3 regions of the Breoghania sp. L-A4 genome follow, and region 3 is predicted to be linked to each of the others. Evidence: riboswitches for the same ligand, from Rfam matches in the RefSeq annotation. Region 3 holds a riboswitch; each other region holds the start of a gene.
The links. Region 3 has a riboswitch for thiamine pyrophosphate ahead of thiM (hydroxyethylthiazole kinase). Riboswitches for the same ligand answer to the same signal wherever they lie in the genome.

Region 1: linked by a shared signal. The riboswitch ahead of thiM (hydroxyethylthiazole kinase) and the one ahead of thiM (hydroxyethylthiazole kinase) in region 3 are both predicted to bind thiamine pyrophosphate.
Region 2: linked by a shared signal. The riboswitch ahead of D1F64_RS19320 (ABC transporter permease) and the one ahead of thiM (hydroxyethylthiazole kinase) in region 3 are both predicted to bind thiamine pyrophosphate.

The regions. Positions count from the first base shown of each region.
Region 1 covers NZ_CP031841.1:912,106-919,033, reverse strand. The annotation lists gene D1F64_RS04280 (hypothetical protein) at 108-920, shown strand; gene thiE (thiamine phosphate synthase) at 954-1,595, opposite strand; gene thiM (hydroxyethylthiazole kinase) at 1,595-2,413, opposite strand; TPP riboswitch at 2,467-2,569, opposite strand; gene D1F64_RS04265 (DUF4435 domain-containing protein) at 2,790-3,662, opposite strand; gene D1F64_RS04260 (AAA family ATPase) at 3,672-5,072, opposite strand; gene glcF (glycolate oxidase subunit GlcF) at 5,414-6,739, opposite strand.
Region 2 covers NZ_CP031841.1:4,226,168-4,233,095, reverse strand. The annotation lists gene rpoH (RNA polymerase sigma factor RpoH) at 31-939, shown strand; gene D1F64_RS19335 (outer membrane protein) at 1,032-1,706, opposite strand; partial or broken gene D1F64_RS19330 (IS110 family transposase) at 2,098-3,068, opposite strand; gene D1F64_RS19325 (ABC transporter substrate-binding protein) at 3,364-4,314, opposite strand; gene D1F64_RS19320 (ABC transporter permease) at 4,337-4,993, opposite strand; TPP riboswitch at 5,317-5,428, opposite strand; gene nrtS (nitrate/nitrite transporter NrtS) at 5,682-5,960, opposite strand; gene D1F64_RS19310 (xanthine dehydrogenase family protein subunit M) at 6,085-6,928, shown strand, end outside.
Region 3 covers NZ_CP031841.1:3,499,746-3,506,673, forward strand. The annotation lists partial or broken gene D1F64_RS16000 (fumarylacetoacetate hydrolase family protein) at 71-912, shown strand; gene D1F64_RS16005 (TRAP transporter substrate-binding protein) at 995-2,116, opposite strand; gene thiD (bifunctional hydroxymethylpyrimidine kinase/phosphomethylpyrimidine kinase) at 2,113-2,925, opposite strand; gene thiM (hydroxyethylthiazole kinase) at 2,922-3,731, opposite strand; TPP riboswitch at 3,891-3,989, opposite strand; gene D1F64_RS16020 (Lrp/AsnC ligand binding domain-containing protein) at 4,166-4,402, shown strand; gene D1F64_RS16025 (hypothetical protein) at 4,512-4,910, shown strand; gene D1F64_RS16030 (hypothetical protein) at 4,998-5,261, shown strand; gene D1F64_RS23895 (hypothetical protein) at 5,277-5,450, opposite strand; gene D1F64_RS16035 (DMT family transporter) at 5,447-6,256, opposite strand; gene D1F64_RS16040 (xanthine dehydrogenase family protein molybdopterin-binding subunit) at 6,393-6,928, opposite strand, start outside.

The DNA.
Region 1 (6,928 bases), 2.4 Mb from region 3:
GTCGAACGTTGCCCACGCCAGGGATTTTGGCGGACCCTCTGACGTTTCGACTGACCGATGTCGGGCACAGCTATTCGAAACTCGCCCGCAGGCTGGAGCAAAACGCGATGAGTCCAATTTCCGACGCTGGCTATACTCCGGCAGCCGTCGATATCAGGGATGCCCTGGACGGAATTCTCGCTTCGGACAACTTCGCCAGGTCCCCGAAAATCAGCCGGCTGCTGAGCTATCTCGTCGACAAGCAGATCGAGGGCGATGCGGAGAGCCTCAAGGAAGTCGCCATCGCGACGAGCGTTTTCAACCAGCAACAGGGCTTCAACCCGCGCACCAATCCCATCGTCCGGGTGAACGCCTCACGCCTGCGCAACCTGTTGCGTCTCTACTACGCGGATCCCGGCGTCGATTGCGACGTGCGCATCACGCTGCCCGACGTGGGGTACGCGCCGATTTTCGCGAAGGCGCCGCCGCAAGAAGAGACGAAAGGCGAGCTGACGGAGGAAGATCATGGTGCCGGCCAGCCGCAGCCTGCGGCGGCCGGGTCCGCGGCCGTCCGGAACTCTGCCGAGCCCGATGCGCCCGGGGCGAACGAGGCGCGGCCGCGCAATGCGGGGTGGCGTGAACGGTCGACTCGGATCGGCAAGGTTCTCGGCATGCCGTCCTCGGTCGCTTTCGTGGTTGCCAATCTCATCATCGCCTGCGTGTTCGCCGTGCTTCTCAATCGCGCGGGAACAACACAAGGCGACTATCTGATCAGCGTGCCGAACACGCTTGAGGAAGCGATCCCGCCATCCTCACTGATCATGCTGTGCAGTCAGGAGTCGGAGCCTGCCGCACGTTATCCTGTGAGGATCGGCGAGCGCACGGTGTTCTGCCGTCCGCTGAAGCTGCGACAAACCCTCCTGAGCGTCGATCCGGCCTGAGCCGCGCCCGGCCTGCGCTTCACGACCCCGCAATCAAGACACCCTCGCCGATGCGACGGCGCGGGCGAAATCTTCCGCCGCCGCTCGCGGATCCTCCGCCGCGCAAATCGCCGAGACGACCGCAACCCCATCGGCCCCCGCCCGCATGATCTCCGCCGTGTGTCCCGCCTTGATGCCGCCGATGGCCACAGCAGGCAGCGCGATTTTCGGCCTGAACGTGGCGAAACCCTCCACGCCCATGGCGGGACCCGCGTTGGTCTTCGTCTGCGTGCCAAAGACCGGGCCGATGCCGACATAGTCGACCGGACCCAGATCCGAGTTCGCAAGCTCCCCATCCGATCCGACCGACAGACCAAGGATCGCATCGCGACCGATGAGCGTGCGCACGTCGGCAGGCCTCATGTCGCTCTGGCCCACATGCACCCCATGCGCACCGGACGCCAGCGCCACATCAATGCGGTCATTGACGATCAGCGGCACGTTGAAGGGCGCAAGGGCGGCGACCAGCGCGCGCGCGCTGTCGACGAGTTGCCGGGTGGACGCATCGGGATCGCGCAACTGGACGAGCGTCGCCCCGCCACGCGCCGCGGCCACGGCCGTCTCCACCACGCCGCGCGCGCCGCACAGCCTTGTGTCCGTGACCAGATAGACGGACAGGTCGAACGCATGGGCCATCAGGAGCCTTCCGTGATCAAAACATGGGCCGCCAGCATCCCGGCGGTTGACGCATGAAGCGCGTTGCAGAGTTTGGCCGGCAGATCGCCGGGGCCGTCGCTCGCCGCGGCGGCGGCAGCTCCGGCCGCGCCATAAACCGCAAGCGCCGCGACCGTCGCCGCCAGCGGATCTTCACCAGCAGCGAGAAAGGCGCCGCACAGCGCGCTGAGCGAGCAGCCCAGACCGGTCGACAGCGGCATCATGGGATCGCCGCCGGTCACAGCGATGATGCGCGCGCCATCGGTGGCGTAATCGGTCTCGCCGGTCACCGCGACGATGCTGCCGGTGGCGAGGCTGAGCGCCCGCGCGGCATCCAGCGCCGCATCCGAGCCGACCGTGCTGTCGACACCCTTGGGCGCCGCGCCCGAGGCGCCCGCCAGCGCCATGATTTCCGACGCGTTGCCGCGGATGAGCGTCGGCTTCAGGGCCGCCAACCGCGTGGCAACCTCCGTGCGATAGGCCGTCGCGCCGCAGCCGACCGGATCGAGCACCCAGGGTTTCCCGGCTTTCGATGCAGCCGCCCCGCAGGCCTCCATGGCCTCGACCCAGCGCGGCGACAGCGTTCCGATGTTGGCGACCAGCGCGGACGAGATGCCGAGAAACTCCTCGGCCTCCTCCACCGCGTGCACCATGGCGGGCGAGGCGCCGGCGGCGAGCAGCACGTTGGCGGAGATCGTCATGACCACATAGTTGGTGATGTTGTGCACCAGCGGCGCCTTGGCGCGCATGGCCTGATGCATGGCAAAGGCGGCATCCGTTGAGAATTGGGGGGACGGCATCAGGCGGTTCCTCGCGTTGGCCGGCGAGAAACGGCATGCATGGCTTTTGCGACAAACACCAAGGCCTCAATCCCTCCGCCGGCATGATCCGGATCAGGTTCGACGGGTTGGCAAGCCTCTCAGCCGGCAGATCCGCCGGCACCCCGTTGAGTGGAGGAGAGTGTAGGGGAGCGCATGGTCCGGGTGCAAGGGGGCTTCCGGACCGAAGCAGTTTTCCGTCACCTTGCATCTGATGGCGGGAAAGGGCGGGAAGGGGAACTTCGCTGTACGCCAGCTGTGTTAGCGACTGAACAGGGCAAGCCTACATTCCAGAAGGTAGGGCCAAAAAGATTCTTAATTTAGTTAGCTGAGAGGATTTACCTGCCAGTGACTCGATCTAGGTGGTTCTTAAGATAGAATAACCAGTCACGCTCTCCCACCTTTTGATTTCTCTGTATCCACGCGTTTTCTGAAAAAATGCGAATTCATAGGCTATCCGCAATATTTTGGCTAAGTCTTCACGACCAACATCTGTATTGAATCTATTGGTGCTGCCAAACCGACGACGGAACGCCCTGCCGAGCACCACTACACAGTCATGTCCGTTCGCTAGATTACGACTGCCATTGTTTCTAATGCAACTCCGCACAGCGGTTTCTATGGCGGCCAGGTCGGGCAACTCATCTCGGACGGATCGGCCAACGACATATCGAACCGTTTGGACGATGCAAAATTCCGGACTGTTCGTATCAACGAATTTATACTTCATATCCTTGAACTTGAGTTTCCATCTGTTTTGCGCAGATAATAACCGCAGTGCGCCCGTGGCTTGCGACCACTGAAGAACCAATTCTGATGGCGACGTATTTTCTCGGTCTATTTCTGCGGCGATGCGATCAGTGTGCCCAAACTCCTCCAGAACTTTCCCGAGAGCTTCAGAGCATATTATTTGTGTTTCTATGTCATTCTCATCAGTAAAAACAATGGACCCATTATATTCTGAGTAACCAACGATATCTGAATAATCTCGATCACAATAACCAAGAATTTGGGTTTGTTGTAGTTCAGAAAGAATGCTAATAGACTCAAATAGATTTTTCCATCCGATACAAACAACAATTGAACATTGTTTTTTATCTGAAAAATTTGCAAACATACTAGCGTCTGAGCTTCCCTCAACCAATAAAAAGCTACCACTGTGGGACGCTTTCTCTAACATGATTTGGTTAGCCAGTGTTTGACCGGTGATCTCGTCTTTTACACTACTCATTGCTAGATCCTACGAGGCTAAGTCCTGGACGAGATCCCACTTATCATTAATGATTTGTGGAGAATGTGTAGCTATAACAAAAGTCATATGTTTTAGTCTTTGTATTTTTTGGATATCCGAAATAAATCGTTTTTGCCATCCAACATGCAGTGAAAGCTCCGGCTCGTCGATCAAAATCAATGAACCATCTTTCACTTTGAACAGCAGTTCATAGATAAGAACCAGTTCATGCTGCTCCCCCGATGAAAGTTCTGAAAGTGGGATTTTTGTGTCTGTATCTTGGTCTCGAATCTCGATTCCGCTCTGCTTACTAAAGTCAATTCGCTTGAATGAAAAATGCTCATCAATTATTTGTTTAAAAAGTCGGATTTTTTCATATATATCATCAAAAATTCTTAACTTATTTTCAGTATTTACAATATATATCGAAAGAAACTTCCTGAGAACTTCTTGTTGGAAAATATCGCTAGGTTGAATAGGTTCACTTATAGTCTCACCAATCAAACCAACCTCTACAAGTCTATCGCGTTTTTTACTTAATTCGCTTAGGCGCGCGCGAATTTGATCTTCACCATCTACGATCTGCAAAGTGTCTTGAGTAGGCCTATCTGAAAAAACGTCGATGATACGTTTTGGGAAAGACTCATCAAGTTTTTGGGATTCATTTGCATATTCTGTAAGTATGTTGCCGATGCGCTCGGACAAATCTTCTGCATCTTCGTCAACTACAGAAGAGTACTTAGAGTATCGGCCTCTGTTTCGAAATCTCGGATCTTCTTCGGACTCCAAAGAGAGAAGGCGCTGCGTCTCGATCAAATGCGTGTCAGCAGCCCCAATAGCCTCCGTAAGCCATGTCGGTGTCTTCGTGTGGGCCGCATACCCTTCTGGCAGCAAGTGCCCGTATTTTTCGAGAACCTCGTTCGTACTGAGAACCTCTCCAAGAGTAACATCAAGCCAACGGCCTGCCCCGACTCTGTCAACCGGAAGGTGTCGATCGATGTATGAAATGGCACGCGGAGATGCGCTTGGCTTAACATCATAGAATTCTTCGTCATGACCAAAACCAGAACTACGGATTGTAACAACTAATTTTTCCTCTGCATCTTCAACCGGTTCTTCAACATCATCTTTGATGACTTTTCTTGATTCTCTGGAAATCGAAATTCTTTTGCCGCTTGCGAAGCAAATTACAATTTCTTGAAAATCAAGTTTCCAAAAAAAATGTAGGCGTCGATTGAAGAAAGCATCAAGAATTCGGATCAACATTGTTTTACCGTAGCCGTTCGGAGCGGTAATAATTGTAAGATCGCTTAATGGATTGAACTCGATCAGGTGGTTGAATCTCCCGAAAAGTCCCGTTACTTTAAGTGAGGCCACCTGTTCAAGAGGTTCGCTCCCAGTTTTCGTCATAAATATCTCCCGAATAGGTTGGCATCTCAAACGGACGGCGCTTCGTCCTTTTTGCCAACGCCAGATCCCCGAGTGGATATGTCCTTTTTATCTTCGATAATGCTCCATTAGGCAAGCTTTGCCCTACACAGAGTGGCGCAAGTCCAACAGCAGCTGGATTGCCCCGCAGCGGAATTTCGGTTGATCTGTCCACTTAACCTTCTTTCCGTGCTATTTATGGGAAGGAGGAATTCGCCATGGGACGATCATCGACAGCAAGGAAATCGGAGCCGCGTGATTCTGCCAGCAAGCTCGCGCAGCAGCGACGTCCGGTCTCCGGCGACACGACACGCTTTCCTCCCCTACCGCCCCGCCAGCGCTCCCGGCTTCGGCCCGCCGTAGACCCAGTCCAGCAGCTCCGCCGTGTGCACGATGGGAATGTCGGTGCCGCCGGCGATCTGGGTCATGCAGCCGATGTTGCCGGTGGCGATGCAATCCGGTGTGGTCTTCTCGATGTTGGCGACCTTGCGGTCGCGAAGCCTGCGGGCGAGATCGGGCTGCAGGATGTTGTAGGTGCCGGCGGAACCGCAGCACAGGTGCCCCTCGGGCACATCCTTGACGGTGAAGCCTGCGGCGGTGAGCAGCGCCTTTGGCTCGCGGGTGATCTTCTGGCCGTGCTGCATCGAGCAGGCGGAATGATAGGCAACGGTGAGCGGATGCGGGCGCACCGGCGCCCCGAGATCGAGGGTTGAGAGAAACTCCGTGATGTCCTTGGTCAGCGCCGAGACGCGCGCCGCCTTGTCCGCATAGGCCGGGTCGTCGCGCAGCATGAAGCCATAGTCCTTCACCGTGGTGCCGCAGCCAGACGCGGTGATCAGAATGGCGTCGAGACCTTTTCCGTCTTCCGGGGCGCCCTCGATCTCGGCCATCCAGGCGTCGATGTTTTTGCGCGCGGCATCCAGCGCGTCATGCTCGCGACCCATGTGGTGGACCAGCGCGCCGCAGCAGCCCTCGCCTTTCGGCAGCACCACCTCGACATTGGCGCGGTTGAGCAGCCGGATCGTGGCGTCGTTGATGGTGGGCGCCAGCACCGGCTGGGCGCAGCCCGAGAGCACCGCCACGCGGGCGCGCCTGTGCGATGCGGCGGCGAATGTCGCGGGGCCGGGGTATTGCGCGGGCGGCGCGGATCTTGTCGGCGCCAGCTCCAGCATGGCGGCCATCCGCCTGAAAGGTCCGCCGAGCAGGCGCAGCAGCGGCGCCAGCGGCTTGGCGAGGAACGCGCCCGTCAGCGCCAGCCGGAACCGGCCGGGATGCGGCAGCACATAGGCCAGCACCGACCGGATCAGCCGGTCGGCAACCGGACGCGTGTAGGTCGCCTCGATGTGCGTGCGGGCGTGATCGACCAGATGCATGTAGTTGACGCCCGAGGGACAGGTGGTCATGCACGACAGGCACGACAGACACCGGTCGATGTGGCGCACAGTGCGCGCGTCGGCCGCGCGGTCGTTTTCCAGCATCTCCTTGATCAGGTAGATGCGGCCTCTGGGTGAGTCGAGCTCGTCGCCGAGCATCTGGAAGGTCGGACAGGTCGCCGTGCAGAAGCCGCAGTGGACGCATTTGCGCAGGATCTTCTCGGATTCCGCGACTGCCGGATCGGCGAGCTGGGCGAGGGTAAAATGTGTCTGCATGGACGGGTGTCCGGCCTTCCTGAAGCTGTCAGCCCTGTCGGGCGGTCGAGGGTGTCAGGCTCAGATGAGCCAGGTCATATCAGCCACGTCTGGGGATCGGCGATCGCCTCGCGCCGGCTGGCCGCCTGCAGGCCCTTGATGCAGCGGATGATCATCCACACCGCGACAGCGATCATCAGGATGAAGCCG
Region 2 (6,928 bases), 730 kb from region 3:
TCATCCGCAATCATTTGAGGGGTGCATTGCATGGCCCGTGCCGCCGTTCCCGCTATCTCTGCCGGTGAAAACGGTCTCAGCCGTTATCTCACCGAAATCCGCCGCTTCCCGATGCTGGAGCCGCAGGAAGAATACATGCTCGGCAAACGCTACAAGGAGCATGAGGATTCCGAGGCTGCGCACAAGCTGGTGACGTCACACCTGCGTCTCGTGGCCAAGATCGCCATGGGCTATCGCGGCTACGGCCTGCCGATCGGGGAAGTCATTTCCGAAGGTAATGTCGGGCTGATGCAGGCGGTGAAACGCTTCGAGCCGGACAAGGGCTTCCGTCTCGCCACCTATGCGATGTGGTGGATCAAGGCCTCGATCCAGGAATACATCCTGCGCTCGTGGAGCCTCGTGAAGATGGGCACCACGGCCAACCAGAAGCGGCTGTTCTTCAACCTGCGCAAGGTCAAGGGACAGATCCAGGCGCTGGAAGACGGCGAACTCAACCATGAGCATGTGACGAAGATCGCGACGCGCCTTGGCGTGTCGGAGGAAGAAGTCATCTCCATGAACCGGCGCCTGTCGGGCGACAGCTCGCTCAACGCGCAGATCCGCACCGACGGTGACGGCGGCGGCGAATGGCAGGACTGGCTCGTCGACACCAGCGAAAGCCAGGAAACGTTGCTGGCCGAGCAGGAAGAGCTCGATCATCGCCGCTCGCTTCTGACCCAGGCGCTGGACGTGCTCAACGAGCGCGAACGCCGCATCTTCGAGGCGCGCAGGCTGTCGGAAGATCCGATCACGCTCGAGGATCTCTCGGGCGAATTCGGTGTGTCGCGCGAACGTGTGCGGCAGATCGAGGTCCGCGCCTTCGAGAAGGTGCAGTCAGCGATGATCTCGCAGTCCAAGGCGCTTGAAGCCGGCGCGGCCGAGGCCATCGCCGCGTCGTAAGGTCGCCGTCAGGCATCACGAAAACGGGCGTCCGCTGCAAAGCGGGCGCCCGTTTCGTTTGAGGCAAGGCGTGTGGTTGTTTCGCCGCCGGTTCAGTAGCCGCCGGAGAACCAGTCGACATGGTAGTTGAGGCCCACGCGGACGATCGAGAGGTCGTTGACCTTCGCCGCCACGGGAATGGCCACCGTGTATCCGCCGTCACCCAGATCGGCATAGAGATACTCTGCCTTGACCGAGAGATTCGGGGTGAACTTCGCCTCGACACCGGCGCCGACGGTCCAGCCGACTTCCCAACCGGAGTTCGTGAAGCCGGGCTGGCCGGATTCGATGAGCCCCCAGGCGAGGCCGCCAGTCACATAGGGCAGGAAATTTCCGAACGCCCAGCCGATGCGCGGCCGCAAGGTTCCGAAGGACTGGATCTCGGTCGAGCACCCGGGGGCGCAGCCACCGGTGGTCGATCCTTCGATATTGGCGAAGCCCCAATCCGCTTCCAGACCGAAGACAATGTTGTCGGCCTGCCAGTTGTAGCCGACTGTGGCGCCGATCAATCCGCCGCTGATGTCGAAATCGGAGGACCGGGTGCCGGCGGTATCGATGTGGTAGCTGTTGCCCCAGCCAAAGCCGCCGTTCAGGCCACCGTAGAGGCCGGTCCATGTGGAGGCGACCGTGACAATACTCGGAGCAGAATAATCCGCCGCCAATGCCGTGCCGCCCATCAAGGAGGCAGCGAAACCGGCCGCGAGTGCACTTTTGATAATACGATTCATGGCTTTCACCAATCTGTTTCGGTCTCACGTTGAGTCAATTTCCGAATCAACAATTACACGAATGGTAGATTGAAGTATGTATCCCGTATGCAACAGTTTTATCAGAATGATATGCCGTAGCGTATGTACTGGGGATGCACGGGTGTTCCGAGTAACGCGTTACCGCAAATGAATGGATATTTGAAAAGGTATCTGTTTTCGGCGTGGGTGCCGCAGGGGTCGATTTGTGGTCGAGCGCAGCGCATTTGCGGGAAAACGGGCGTCCGCCGCGCTGCGGGCGCCCGTTTCGCGTTCACGGCACTGTGGTCCGCGCGTCATCCTTTTACGGAAGCAACCGGATCCGCCCCCTCTCCCACAGGGAGAGGGTTGGGGTGAGCATCTGTGTTTCAGGTCAAGCGTGTTTTGGGGTCCACAGTCTGTCCTCCTTGAGCAGGGTGTTGGCGAGGATGATGAGCTTTCGCATGACGGCGGTGAGGGCGACCTTGGGCTTTTTGGCGTTGTCGCGCAGGCGTTTGTAGAAGGCGGCGAGGTCGGGATTGTACCTGGCGGCGGACAGCGCTGCCCAATAGAGCGCGCGGCGGGGCATGGCGCGGCCGCCCCTGATGTGGCGCGGCCCCCGGATGTCGCCGCTGTCGTTGGCGAGGGGGGCGACGCCGGCCAGGCTGGCGCAGGCGTGGCGGTCGAGCTGGCCGAGCTCGGACATGTCGGCGATCAGCACGGCGGCGACGGTGGCGCCGATGCCGGGGATCGAGGTGAGGATGGCCTGGCGCCGCGCCAGCCCCGGATCGTCGGTGATGCGGCGCCCGATCTCGCGGGCCAGCCGCGCGATGTGCCTGTCGAGGCCGGCCAGCCGCCGCCTGAGCTCGGCCTTGAGGACGGCGACGTGGCTGGCCGTCAGCCGGTTGGCGAGCGCGGTGCGCTCCTGGGTCGCGGCGGCGCGCGCATGCACCAGCTCCCGCAGTTCCTCGAGCGCTTCGGGCGCCGGCGGCGTGGCCTGGGGGCCAGCGTCGCGCCGAGGATCGCCAGCATTTTCGCGTCGACGCGGTCGGTCTTGGCGCGGCTGCCGAGGACTTCGGCGAACAGCCGCGCGCGCAGCGGGTTGACGACCGCCACCGGCCAGCCAGCCTGGGCCAGCGAGCGGTGGACGAGCCGATGGTAGCTGGCCGTCGGCTCCAGCACGACGCGCGCGACGTCGTGTCGGGCCAGCAACCGCTTCAGCCGGCTCACGCCGTCGCGGTCGTTGGCGAGCCTCAGGCCGTGCCCGAGGGGATGCAGGTGGATGTCGAGATGGTCTTTACAGACGTCGATGCCGACGTAGACTGGCTGTGCGCCGGGTGTTTGCGGCTGGATCTGGCCTTGCATGCGGGTCTGGCTCCCAATCATCTGTTCAGAACAGGCGCAAAGGGATCGGCGGACCAGGCTCACCCGCGGGTCTCGACCAAGGGGATCGCGGCCCCGTCGATCCGGCCGCGTGCGGATGGCCATCCGCACGCGGCCAGCACAAATCATCGCCGATTTGCGCTGGAAACAACATGCAAGGGGTACAAGGCTCTCAGGGATATCGATAATTCTGATCCCCTCACCCGGACCTGCAGTCCGACCTCTCCCTGTGGGAGAGGTGAGGTGCACGTCGCGTTTCCGTCCCGGTTGAGACGCGCTACCTCAGCTCCACCGCGTAGTCCTCCACTGGCGAAAGCGTCTTGACCAGCCCGGCGTCCTTCATGAAATGGCCGAAGCGCTCGTAGCGGCCGGCATCAAGGGCCGCGGGGCGCTTGGCGAAGCGCGGCAGCGTGTCGAACCAGGCGCGGCGGTTGAGTTCGTCGTCGAGATCCGCATGAGCCTTGATGAAGGCGGCAAACCCTTGCTCGGGATGGTTGGTGAGGAAAATCGTGGCGGCCTCCACCGCGCGCAGGAAGCGCTTGAAGCGGTCGTCATCGAGCTTTTCACTGTTCACGATGTAGATCAGCTCGTCATAGACCGGCACGCCGTGTTCCTCGGGGTAGATGGCGATGCCGGGCTTGCCCTCGATCTCGAGCTGGGTGAGTTCGAAATTGCGGTAGGCGCCGATGACCGCGTCCACCTGTCCGGACAACAGGGCGGGGGTGAGCGCGAAGTTGACGTTGATCATCTCCACATCCGCTTCCGTGAGACCCACGGTCTTCAGCATGGTCGAGAGGATCGCGTCCTCGAAGCCGGAGATCGAGAAGCCGACCTTCTTGCCCTTCAGGTCCTTGAGCGACTTGATGGGGCCATCCTTCAGCGCGATCAGCGCGTTGAGCGGCGTTTCCACCAGCGTGCCGATGCGGGTGAGCGGCAGTTCCGCCTGCACCTGCTCGTAGAGTGTGGGCTGGTAGGAAACGGCGATGTCACCCTGGCCGGCGGCGACCAGCCTGGGTGGCGCGCTGGGATCGGAAGGCGCGATCAGCTCCACGTCGAGGCCTTCCGCTTCAAAGTATCCCAACTCCTGGGCGACGATCAGCGGGCCGTGGTCGGGGTTGACGTACCAGTCCAGCAGCACGGTCAGCTTGTCGCTGGCATATGCCGGTGATTGCAGCGCGGGCGTCAGCAGCATGAGCGCGGCAAGGGCCGCGAGGCAAAGGCGTTTCATTCAAAGTCCTCCAGTGGATGGGTCAGTCGGTTTCGGCTTGCCATGGGACCATGGCGGTGGTGATGCGGGCGACGGCGAAGCGCAGAAGAAGCGCCATGACCGCGAGAATGGCGAGCGCGGCGAAGACCAGATCGGTCTGTACGCGGGCGTTGGCCTGAAGCATGACGAAGCCCAGGCCGGCGCTTGATCCGACCCATTCGCCGACGATCGCGCCGATGGGGGCGAAGACGGCGGAAACGCGCAGGCCGGTGGACAGGGCGGGAAGGGCGGCGGGAATACGGAAATACAGCATCACCTGCCACCGGGTGGCGCGGGTCAGCCGCGCGTAGTCCAGCAGATCGGGGTCGGTGCGCGTCAGTCCGTCATAGAAGGACGAGGCCACGGGGAAGAAGATGATCAGCATCGCCATGACGATCTTGGAGGCAATGCCGAAGCCGAACCACAGCACCAAAAGCGGCGCTATGGCGAAGACCGGCAGGGCCTGGGTGATGACGATGGCGGGCAGCGCGAAGCGGCGCACGAGGGGCGACAGGCTCATGGCCACCGCGATGAGCACGCCGGTGAGACAGCCCAGCACGAGGCCCGCGAGGGTTTCCAGCGCCGTGATGCCGGCGTGCGAGAGCAGATAGTCGCCGCGTGTCCACAGGGCCGCGCCCACACGCGCGGGGCCCGGCAGCATGTAGGCGGGCAGCGCGAAGGCCCACACGCTGATCTCCCAGACGGCCAGGAACGCGGCGGCGCTGACGCCGATGTTGACGGCCGCGCGTCCGCGCGCGGACGCGCCGGGCGCATCGCGATGCGATGGCCTCATGCCAGGCACCGCGATGGGGCAGTGTGGGCTTCATGCGCATGCCGACGGGTCCGGCCGGGATGCCGAGGTGCGAAAACGCGCGTGCCCTTGGGAAGGGGGTAAGAGCGTGCGGCGCGCGCAGGGGCGCACCTTGTAAGACAAAGCATGGGATCTCCCCGTCCTTGATATCAAAGACCATGGAGACCCGGGAGAGTGGCTCAGGTTCCCGTCCCTTCGCCGGTATGACCCGGATCAGGTTCGAAGGGTTCGGCAGCCTCGGAAGACCGACCATCTCAGTTCAACGGAACACCCCTCGGAACTTGGCCGCAAGCATGCTCGGTTCGTTTCGTTCGCGCAAGGGGGGCTGTGAATTTCGCGACTGTCGGAGTGGAGGGCGCGGAGGATTTCCTGAACCGGTCTGTGTCGGGGGTGGATGCTCGGGACAGGCCCGAGCATGACGAATTTTGTTTTTTGTCAGCGACTTGCGCCGATCTTTCGTCATCCTCGGCCTTGTGCCGAGGATCCATTCCGTTCTGATGCTCGCGGGGAAGGGGTTGCCGTTTGTCGTGCGGGTCCCTCACTCGCCGTGCGGCCCGGGCGGCACGTGCAGCAGCGCCTGCTTGATGCGCTCGTGTTCGCGTAGGGCGCCCCAGGCGGCGTAGCTGGAGACCACGAGCGGCACCAGATAGGTGAGCAGGATCTTCGTCCAGCGGACCTCGCCGGCCAGGATCGCCTCGCCCTGGTTGACGGCGGTCAGGATGGTGCCGACGAACAGGCAGATCTTCATGCTGCGGTAGACCACGGGCGGCCGCAGCACCGCATCCAGCGCCACCCAGCCGGGCGTCTTGTCGCTCATTTCGCCTTCCTTCCGATTGGTGCTTGTCACTATTTATCTTTCGATAAATAATGTCGACAGAAATGAACCGCCGCGCAAAGGGCGGTCACGCGCCGCCCTCAAGGGCCGCTCCGGGGGGAGAGACATGAAAGCAGCCGATTTCGCCTATGCGCGACCCGACACGCTTGCGCAGGCCGTGGCGCTGATGAGTCGCGACGGCGTGGACGCGGTGGCGCTGGCCGGCGGGCAGAGCCTGATGCCGGTGATGAATTTCCGCTTCAACGAGCCGGACCTTGTGGTCGATCTCAATGCGATCGCCGAGCTGTCCGGCATATCGGAGACGCCGGCAGGCCTGCGCATCGGGGCGCTGACCCGGCATGCCGAACTGATGGCATCCCCGGTGATCGCCGAGCACGCGCCGCTGATCGCGCTGGCCATGCCGCATATCGCCCATCCGGCGATCCGCAACCGCGGCACCATCGGCGGCAGCATCGCCCTTGCCGATCCGGCGGCCGAGCTGCCCGCCTGCCTGCTGGCGCTGGGCGGCACCGTGCATGTCGCGGGGCCCAACGGCGCGCGGTCGATCGCGGCGGACAATTTCTTTCTCGGTCTTTACGACACCGCGCTGGGGCCGGCCGAGCTGATCGTCGCGCTGGAGGTGCCCAGGCCGGCGCCCGGCGCGCGCTTCGCTTTTCGCGAGCTGACCCGCAGGCATGGCGATTACGCCATGGCGGGGCTGGCGGTGGCCGCGCAGGTGGAGGACGGGCTGATCTCGTCCGCGCGGATCGCCGGCTTCGGGCTTGCGGACCGCCCGGTGCGGCTCGGGCAGGCGGAAGCGGCCATTACCGGGTTTCCGCCGCGCGACGCGCAGGCCGTCTTCAAGGCCGCGGCCAGCATGGAAACGCTGGACACCCACGGCGATCTCAACGCCTCGCCGCAGATGAAGCGGCATCTGGCGGCGGTGCTGATGAAACGCGTTTTGAGCGGGC
Region 3 (6,928 bases):
TCAAACAGACCCGCCGCCCATCATCCGCGCCAATTCAAGAAACATAATCAGCTCGTTCCCGGGAGATACCATGAAGTTTGTCCGTTTTGGCCCGCGCGGCGCCGAGAAGCCTGGTCTCATCGACGCCGGCGGCACGATTCGCGATCTGTCCGCCCATGTGGCCGATTTCGACCACTCCACCATCGCTCCTGCCATGCTGGCCGCGCTCGCGGCTCACGATGCGGCGACGCTTCCGGCCGTTGACGCGGACGTCCGCCTCGGCTCGCCGATCGCCTCCATCGGCCATTTCATCGCGGTGGGGCTGAACTATGCCGACCACGCGGCCGAGGCCGGGATGCCGATCCCCTCGGAGCCGCTGCTGTTTTCCAAGGCGCCGAGCTCGCTCTCGGGGCCCAATGACGATGTCATCCTGCCGACCAACGCCACCAAGGGCGACTGGGAGGTCGAGCTGGCGATCGTCATCGGCGCGCACGCCTACAATATTTCAGAAGCCGATGCGCTGTCGTGTGTCGCCGGCTACACGATCTGCAACGACGTTTCCGAGCGCAGCTGGCAGCTCGAGGGCACCGGTCAGTGGCTCAAGGGCAAGAGCGCGCCGACCTTCGGCCCGCTCGGCCCGTGGCTGGTGACGCCGGACGAACTCGGCGATCCGCAGGCGCTGGACATGTTCCTCGACGTGAGCGGCGAGCGCATGCAGACCGGCAACACGGCGACCATGGTGTTCACCTGCGCCCAGTGCATCGCCTACACCTCGACGCTGATGGCACTGGAACCCGGTGACGTGATCATCACCGGCACGCCCCGGGCGTCGGCCTCGGCATGAAGCCGCCGCGGTTCCTGAAGGTCGGCGACGAAATGCGCCTGGGCATCCAGGGCCTCGGCGAACAGCGTCAGACGGTCGTCGCGGGCTGATCAGTCTGCAATCGAACACGAAGAAGCCGGCGATCCCCAATGGAACCGCCGGCTTTTTCACGTCCAGAATGGACAGGGTCTCCTACCCGCGTGCGGACAAAAACGCCTGCTGGCTGATCTTGCTCCACGGCGCAATCCGCTCACGCGCCGCCTTGAAGCTCTCATAGACCGCCTGGCTGGCCGGATCTTTCTCCGCAAACGTCGCCAGCACCTCGTCGGCCGCCATTCGCGCCGCCTTCAGCACGACATCGGGATAGCTTTTCACGGTGACGCCGTAAGTGTCCGTCAGCTCCAAGAGCTGGCCGGCATTCATCCATTCGCTTTCGCTCAGCGCCAGCGCGTTTTCCGCCCTGAACACATGCTCGACGATGGCTTTCAGGTCCTCTGGCAGACCCTCGAAGGCATTGCCGTTGACCAGCGCCTCGCCGGTGCCGTTGGGCTCGTGGAAGCCGGGCCCATAATAGAGTTTCGTCGCCTTGTGGAATCCCATGGCGAGATCGCTCCAGGGACCGAGGAACTCGGCCGCATCGATGACGCCTGTCTGAAGCGCGGTGAGGATTTCCGACGGCGGCAGCGAGACGGGTGTGGCGCCCAGCTTGCGCATGACCTCGCCGCCCAAGCCCGGCATGCGGATCTTCAGGCCTTCGATGTCATCGAGCGTGTTGATTTCCTTGTTGAACCAGCCGCCCATCTGGAACCCGGTGTTGCCACCCATGAAGGGTTTGACGCCGAAGGGCGCATAGAGCGTGTCCCAGACTTCCTGGCCGCCGCCCTGCTCGATCCACATCATGTGCTCCAGCGGCGTCAGGCCGAAGGGCACGGCGGTGAAGAAGGCGGCCGCGGGCATCTTGCCCTGCCAGAAGAAGGACGCCGAATGCCCGAGCTGCGCGGTGCCGCTGGACACCGCGTCAAAGACCTCCAGCGCAGGCACCAGCTCGCCCGCCGCATAGAGCCGCACGCGCATGCGGCCGCCGCTCAGCAGGCCGATGTTGTCGGCGATCCGCTGCGCCGTGACGCCCGGACCGGGCAGGTTCTTCGGCCAAGAGGTGACCATCTTCCATTCGATGACCGGCTGCTCGTCGCCAGACTGGGCGATGGCGGGCGCAGCGAGCCCCGCCGCGGCGACGCCCGTGGCACCGGCAAGCAACACATTCCGCCGCGAGATCGCAGCGCCTGGCAGCCCCTTGTCACTGGTTTCGGTCATTGCGTGTTCTCCGTCCATTGAGCATGGAAGTGATGCACCGGCCCGTGACCGGCACCGATCGTCAGATCGTCGGCGGCCCTGATCGCCGCGGTTACATAGTCCTTGGCGGCAGCGACGGCGGCGGCAAGATCCAGCCCGCGCGCCAGCCCCGCCGCGATGGCCGAGGACAATGTGCAGCCGGTGCCATGGGTGTTCTTCGTCTCAAGGCGCGGCGCGGTGAACCATCGCGCGCCATTGGCGCTCAGCAGAATATCGGCGCTCTCCGCCCCATCCCCATGGCCGCCCTTGACCAGCACGGCGCGCGGACCCAGCGCCAGCAGCGCCTCCGCCTGCGCCTGCATCTGCGCGCGCGTCTCGGCGACCGGCGCATCCAGGATTCGTGCCGCCTCATGCAGGTTGGGCGTGATCAGCGCCGCGCGCGGAAACAGTTCCGCAACCAGCACCGCCACAGCCTCATTGGCGAGAAGCGGATCGCCCGAGGCCGCCACCATGACGGGATCGAGCACGGCATCGGTGCGATCGAAGGCGTCCAGCCCACGGGCCACCGCCTCGATGACGGCGGGCCGCGACAGCATGCCGATCTTCACAGCGTCCACCTTGAGATCGGAGAACACCGCGTCCATCTGCGCGCGAACAAAGTCCGGCGGCACATCGTAGATGCCGGTGACGCCCAGCGTGTTCTGCGCGGTCAGCGCCGCGATGACGCTGGCGCCATAGACGCCGAGCGCGGAAAAGGTCTTCAGATCAGCCTGAATGCCCGCGCCGCCGCCGGAATCGGATCCGGCGATTGTTACGGCGATTGCCGTCATTGTGCTGTTACTCCCAAATCGGTTGCGCGCGGATCCCCATCCGCTTCCTCGACGGCGACGCGGGCGGCCCTGCGCAGCGTGTCGCCATCCAGCGTGTACAGCGCATCCAGCAAAGAGACCGCGAAACTCCCCGGCCCTCTCGCCTCGCCCGCCGCGATTTCTCCCGCGACCCCGACGACAGTGAAAGCGCAAACGGCGGAGCGCAGGGGATCGTGCTCGACGGCCAGGAAAGCGCTGGCCACCGCCGTCGCCGCACACCCCATGGCCGTCACCCGTGCCATCAGCGGATGACCGTTGGACAGGGCCGCCGAACGTCCGCCGTCGCTGATACGGTCAACCTCGCCGGTCAGCGCCACGCAGGTGAGCTTGCGCACCGCGTAATGCGCCGCCGTCTCGCCGGGTTCCGCCAGAGAGGCGAATTCCTCGGCATTGGCGCGCACAATCATGGGTTCCCGGTCGACCAGCGCGCGCGCCAGAGCCAGCCGCTCGGGCGAGCGGTTGACCAGCACCGGATCCAGCACCCAAGGCGTTTGTGTCTCAAGCGCTGCATCAAGCGCCAGGTCAATGGCGTCGCGCCGCTCGCGGTCGAGCGTCCCCAGATTGACCAGCAATGCGTCAGCGCTGGAGACGAAGGCCGGCACCTCCGAGGGTGCCACGGTCATCGACGGCCTGACGCCCAGCGCCAGCAGCATGTTGGCGGAAAAGTTCTGCGCCACCGCGTTGGTGATGCAGTGCACCCGCACCTTTGCGCCGCGCAATCGCTCCAGCGAGTCCGCCAGATGATCCATATCGACAACCGGTGTCATTGTCCCGGGCACTCCTTGCGGCCGCCGCGCGTTGACAGGCGTGAACGCGCTGATGACCCGTGTCCCGGCCGCAATGGCGACTGGAGCAATGGCACCGTAAGGCTCGCGCCGGTTAAATCGTTGGTGGAATCGTGAGCGCCGCATGACGCAGGCGTTGCTGCTGACATCATTCCCATTCCCTCCGCCGGCATGATCCGGTTCAGGTTCAAGGGGTTGGCAAAATGCCTCTCAGCCGGATCGGCACCCCCATGAGACGGCCAACAGCTACCGCGCCCGCCGGTCCATTGCAACCCCCGGGGCGCGGCCCCGCCTCGGCCGTCTTCCACCGCAACCGGAGCCACGGCCTCTTGTTCTCGGCGTCACAATCCGGTTCACTGCGGCGAACACGCGCGCGGCGGCCCGCTATCGCGACGCACGCAAAACCGGAGAGACTCATGAAGCCGTTTTTCGTCCTCATCAAGTGCCGGCTCGGCAAGGCCTATGAGGTCGCGGGCGAAATCGCCGACGCGGAAATCGCCTCCGAGATCTACTCGACCGCGGGCGATTACGACCTGCTGGCAAAATTCTACGTCGAGGACGACGCCGACATCGGCCATTTCGTGAACGAAAAGGTCCACTGCATCGACAACATCCAGGACACCAAGACGATCATCACGTTCAAGGCGTTCTGACCGACGAAGCCGGTCGGGCAAGGCGTTCTGACCGGCCAGGCCGGTCGGGCAAGGCGTTCTGACCGGCAGCGCCGACCAGGCAAGGCGTTCTGAGATTGGGGAGGCTGTCATGATCCGCATCGCCGCGCTTGTCGCGTGCCTCGCTTGGCCGGTCACGGCCGGTGCGCAGATGCCGGATGAGCAGGTCAAGCAGATCCTCACCATGACCAAGGCCAACTGGGTGGCGTTTCGCGACTGGCAGGGGCGGCAGTTAATCTACTTCACCCACCTGGAAGCTTGGAAATGCGGCATCGGCGCCGTGCGCTACGGGCTCAACGACGATCCGGTGGAAACCGTCTGGACGCTGGAGGCCTGCAACCCGAATGCGCCCAACGCGGTGACCAAGGAGATCCCGTATCTCTCCCTGCCCGCCAATTCGGCGCAGAGCATCTCTGTGCAACTGACCTTCAAGGACGGCACGACAAGCGCGATCGAGACATTTGCCTATGATCCGGATGTGGGGCAGTAGGCGCGGGTCCTGGGCGACAATTTTCCAAGGACACGATCCGTGTCATCGCGCATGATCGGCGATGGACTATGGCTAGGGGGGCGCACGATGAAAGACGACATCTCTACACCGAACAGCACACGGGCGATCGCGCATTGGCGGATCATTCTCGCCGCTATCCTCGATTTCCTGACGGCATTCTTTGTCATCGGCTACAGCGTCGCGCGTGTATCCGGTGACACGACCGATGATGGTTTCAAGCTGAACGGAATGCCGGCGCTAGTCATGTTCGCTTTGATCGTCGCTTATTTCTGGATCGGCAGAAAGTACCTCGGCGGCACGCTGTGGCAGCGCCTTCTCAAAGCACGATAAGCGGTCCTGACCTCGTCACGCCTTGGACGGCGTCTGCGCGCGCCTGGCGCGGGTGCGGTCGATGCCGAGGCGATGCTCGCGGAAGATGACGAACAGGCCCGCCGCAATCACCAGCGTGGCGCCGCCGACGACCCATGGCCCCGGAACTTCGGAAAACACCAGCCAGCCGACGGCCGTCGCCCAGATCATCGTCGTGTAGTCGAAGGGCGCGATCGTCGAGGCGTCGGCGTTGCGATAGCTCTGGGTGAGGAAAATCTGCCCCACCCCCCGACCAGGCCGGTGGCGACCAGCAACACCCATTGCTGCGGGTCGGGCATCACCCAGGCCCACGACGGCCAGGCCCAGCCGATCGGAAGCGTCATCAGCGCCATGACGGAGGACGACCCCGAAAACCACAGCACAATGGTGGCGGATCGTTCGGTGAGGATCAGCTTGCGCACGATGATCGCCGCCAGCGCCATGAAAATGGTGCCGATGAAGGCGAGCAAGGCTCCGAATGCGGTGTCGCCATGCATGTCGGTCGTGCCGAGATGCGGATAAAGGATGATCAGAACGCCGAAGAAGCCGACGCCGACGGCGCTCCAGCGATAAATGCCCACCACCTCGCCTAGGACGAAGACCGCCAGCACCACCGTCATCAGCGGCGCGGCGTAGCTGATCGCGGTGGCGTCCGGCAGCGGGATATAGGCAAGCGCCGCGAAATTCAGCGTCATGGCGGTAACGCCGATGAAGGAGCGGAAGAAGTGCCCGAAGGGCCGGGTTGTCCTGATCGACGAAAGCAACCGTCTCTGCCACATCATCCACACGAGAACGGGAACCATGCCGGCGAAATTGCGCGCGAAGACGATCTCGCCCGTGGGCACGTCGCCGCTCAACTGCTTCACCATGGCCGCCATGATGACGAAGACGATGGTGGAGAGGATTTTCAGCGTGATGCCGGCCAGCGGCCGCTGTTCAGTCTGGCCGATTTCCGATGCATCGAAAGAAGCGGACATGGATTTTCCTTATCGGAGGCAATCCCCTTGTCCGCCCCAGACATTGATATTTCGAGAACGAAGCGCCACTGCCCCGAAGAAGACATGACGCCGCACGGGTCTTCCGCGCGGCGTCTGAACGTTCAACCAAGCCGGATCAGGCCTTGGCCGCCTGGATCGCTTCCCACACCCGCGCCGGCGTTGCCGGCATGTCGATGTGCGTGACGCCCGCGCCGCGCCGAAGCGCATCACCCACGGCGTTCATCACCGCGCCGCAGCCGCCGATGGTGCCCGCCTCGCCGGCGCCCTTGATGCCCATGGCGTTGGTGGTCGAGGGAATGTTGCGCGTCTCGAAGTGGAAATCCGGCAGGTCCTGCGCGCGCGGCATCGTGTAGTCGAGGAACGAGGCGGTGAGCAATTGCCCGTCCGCGTCGTAGACCGTGCGTTCCAGCAGTGCCTGGCCGATGGCCTGCGCCACGCCGCCGTGCACCTGCCCTTCCAGCAGCATCGGATTCACGGTGACGCCGAAATCATCGACAATCGTGTAAGCGATAACCTCGGTGGTGCCGAGTTCCGGGTCGATCTCCACCTCGCAGATGTGGGTGCCGTTCGGATAGGTGTTTTCGTCCTGCTTGACCTTGCCGCGCGCCTTCAGCATCTCCGGATCAGGGGCCGTGGAGGCAATCTCGGCAA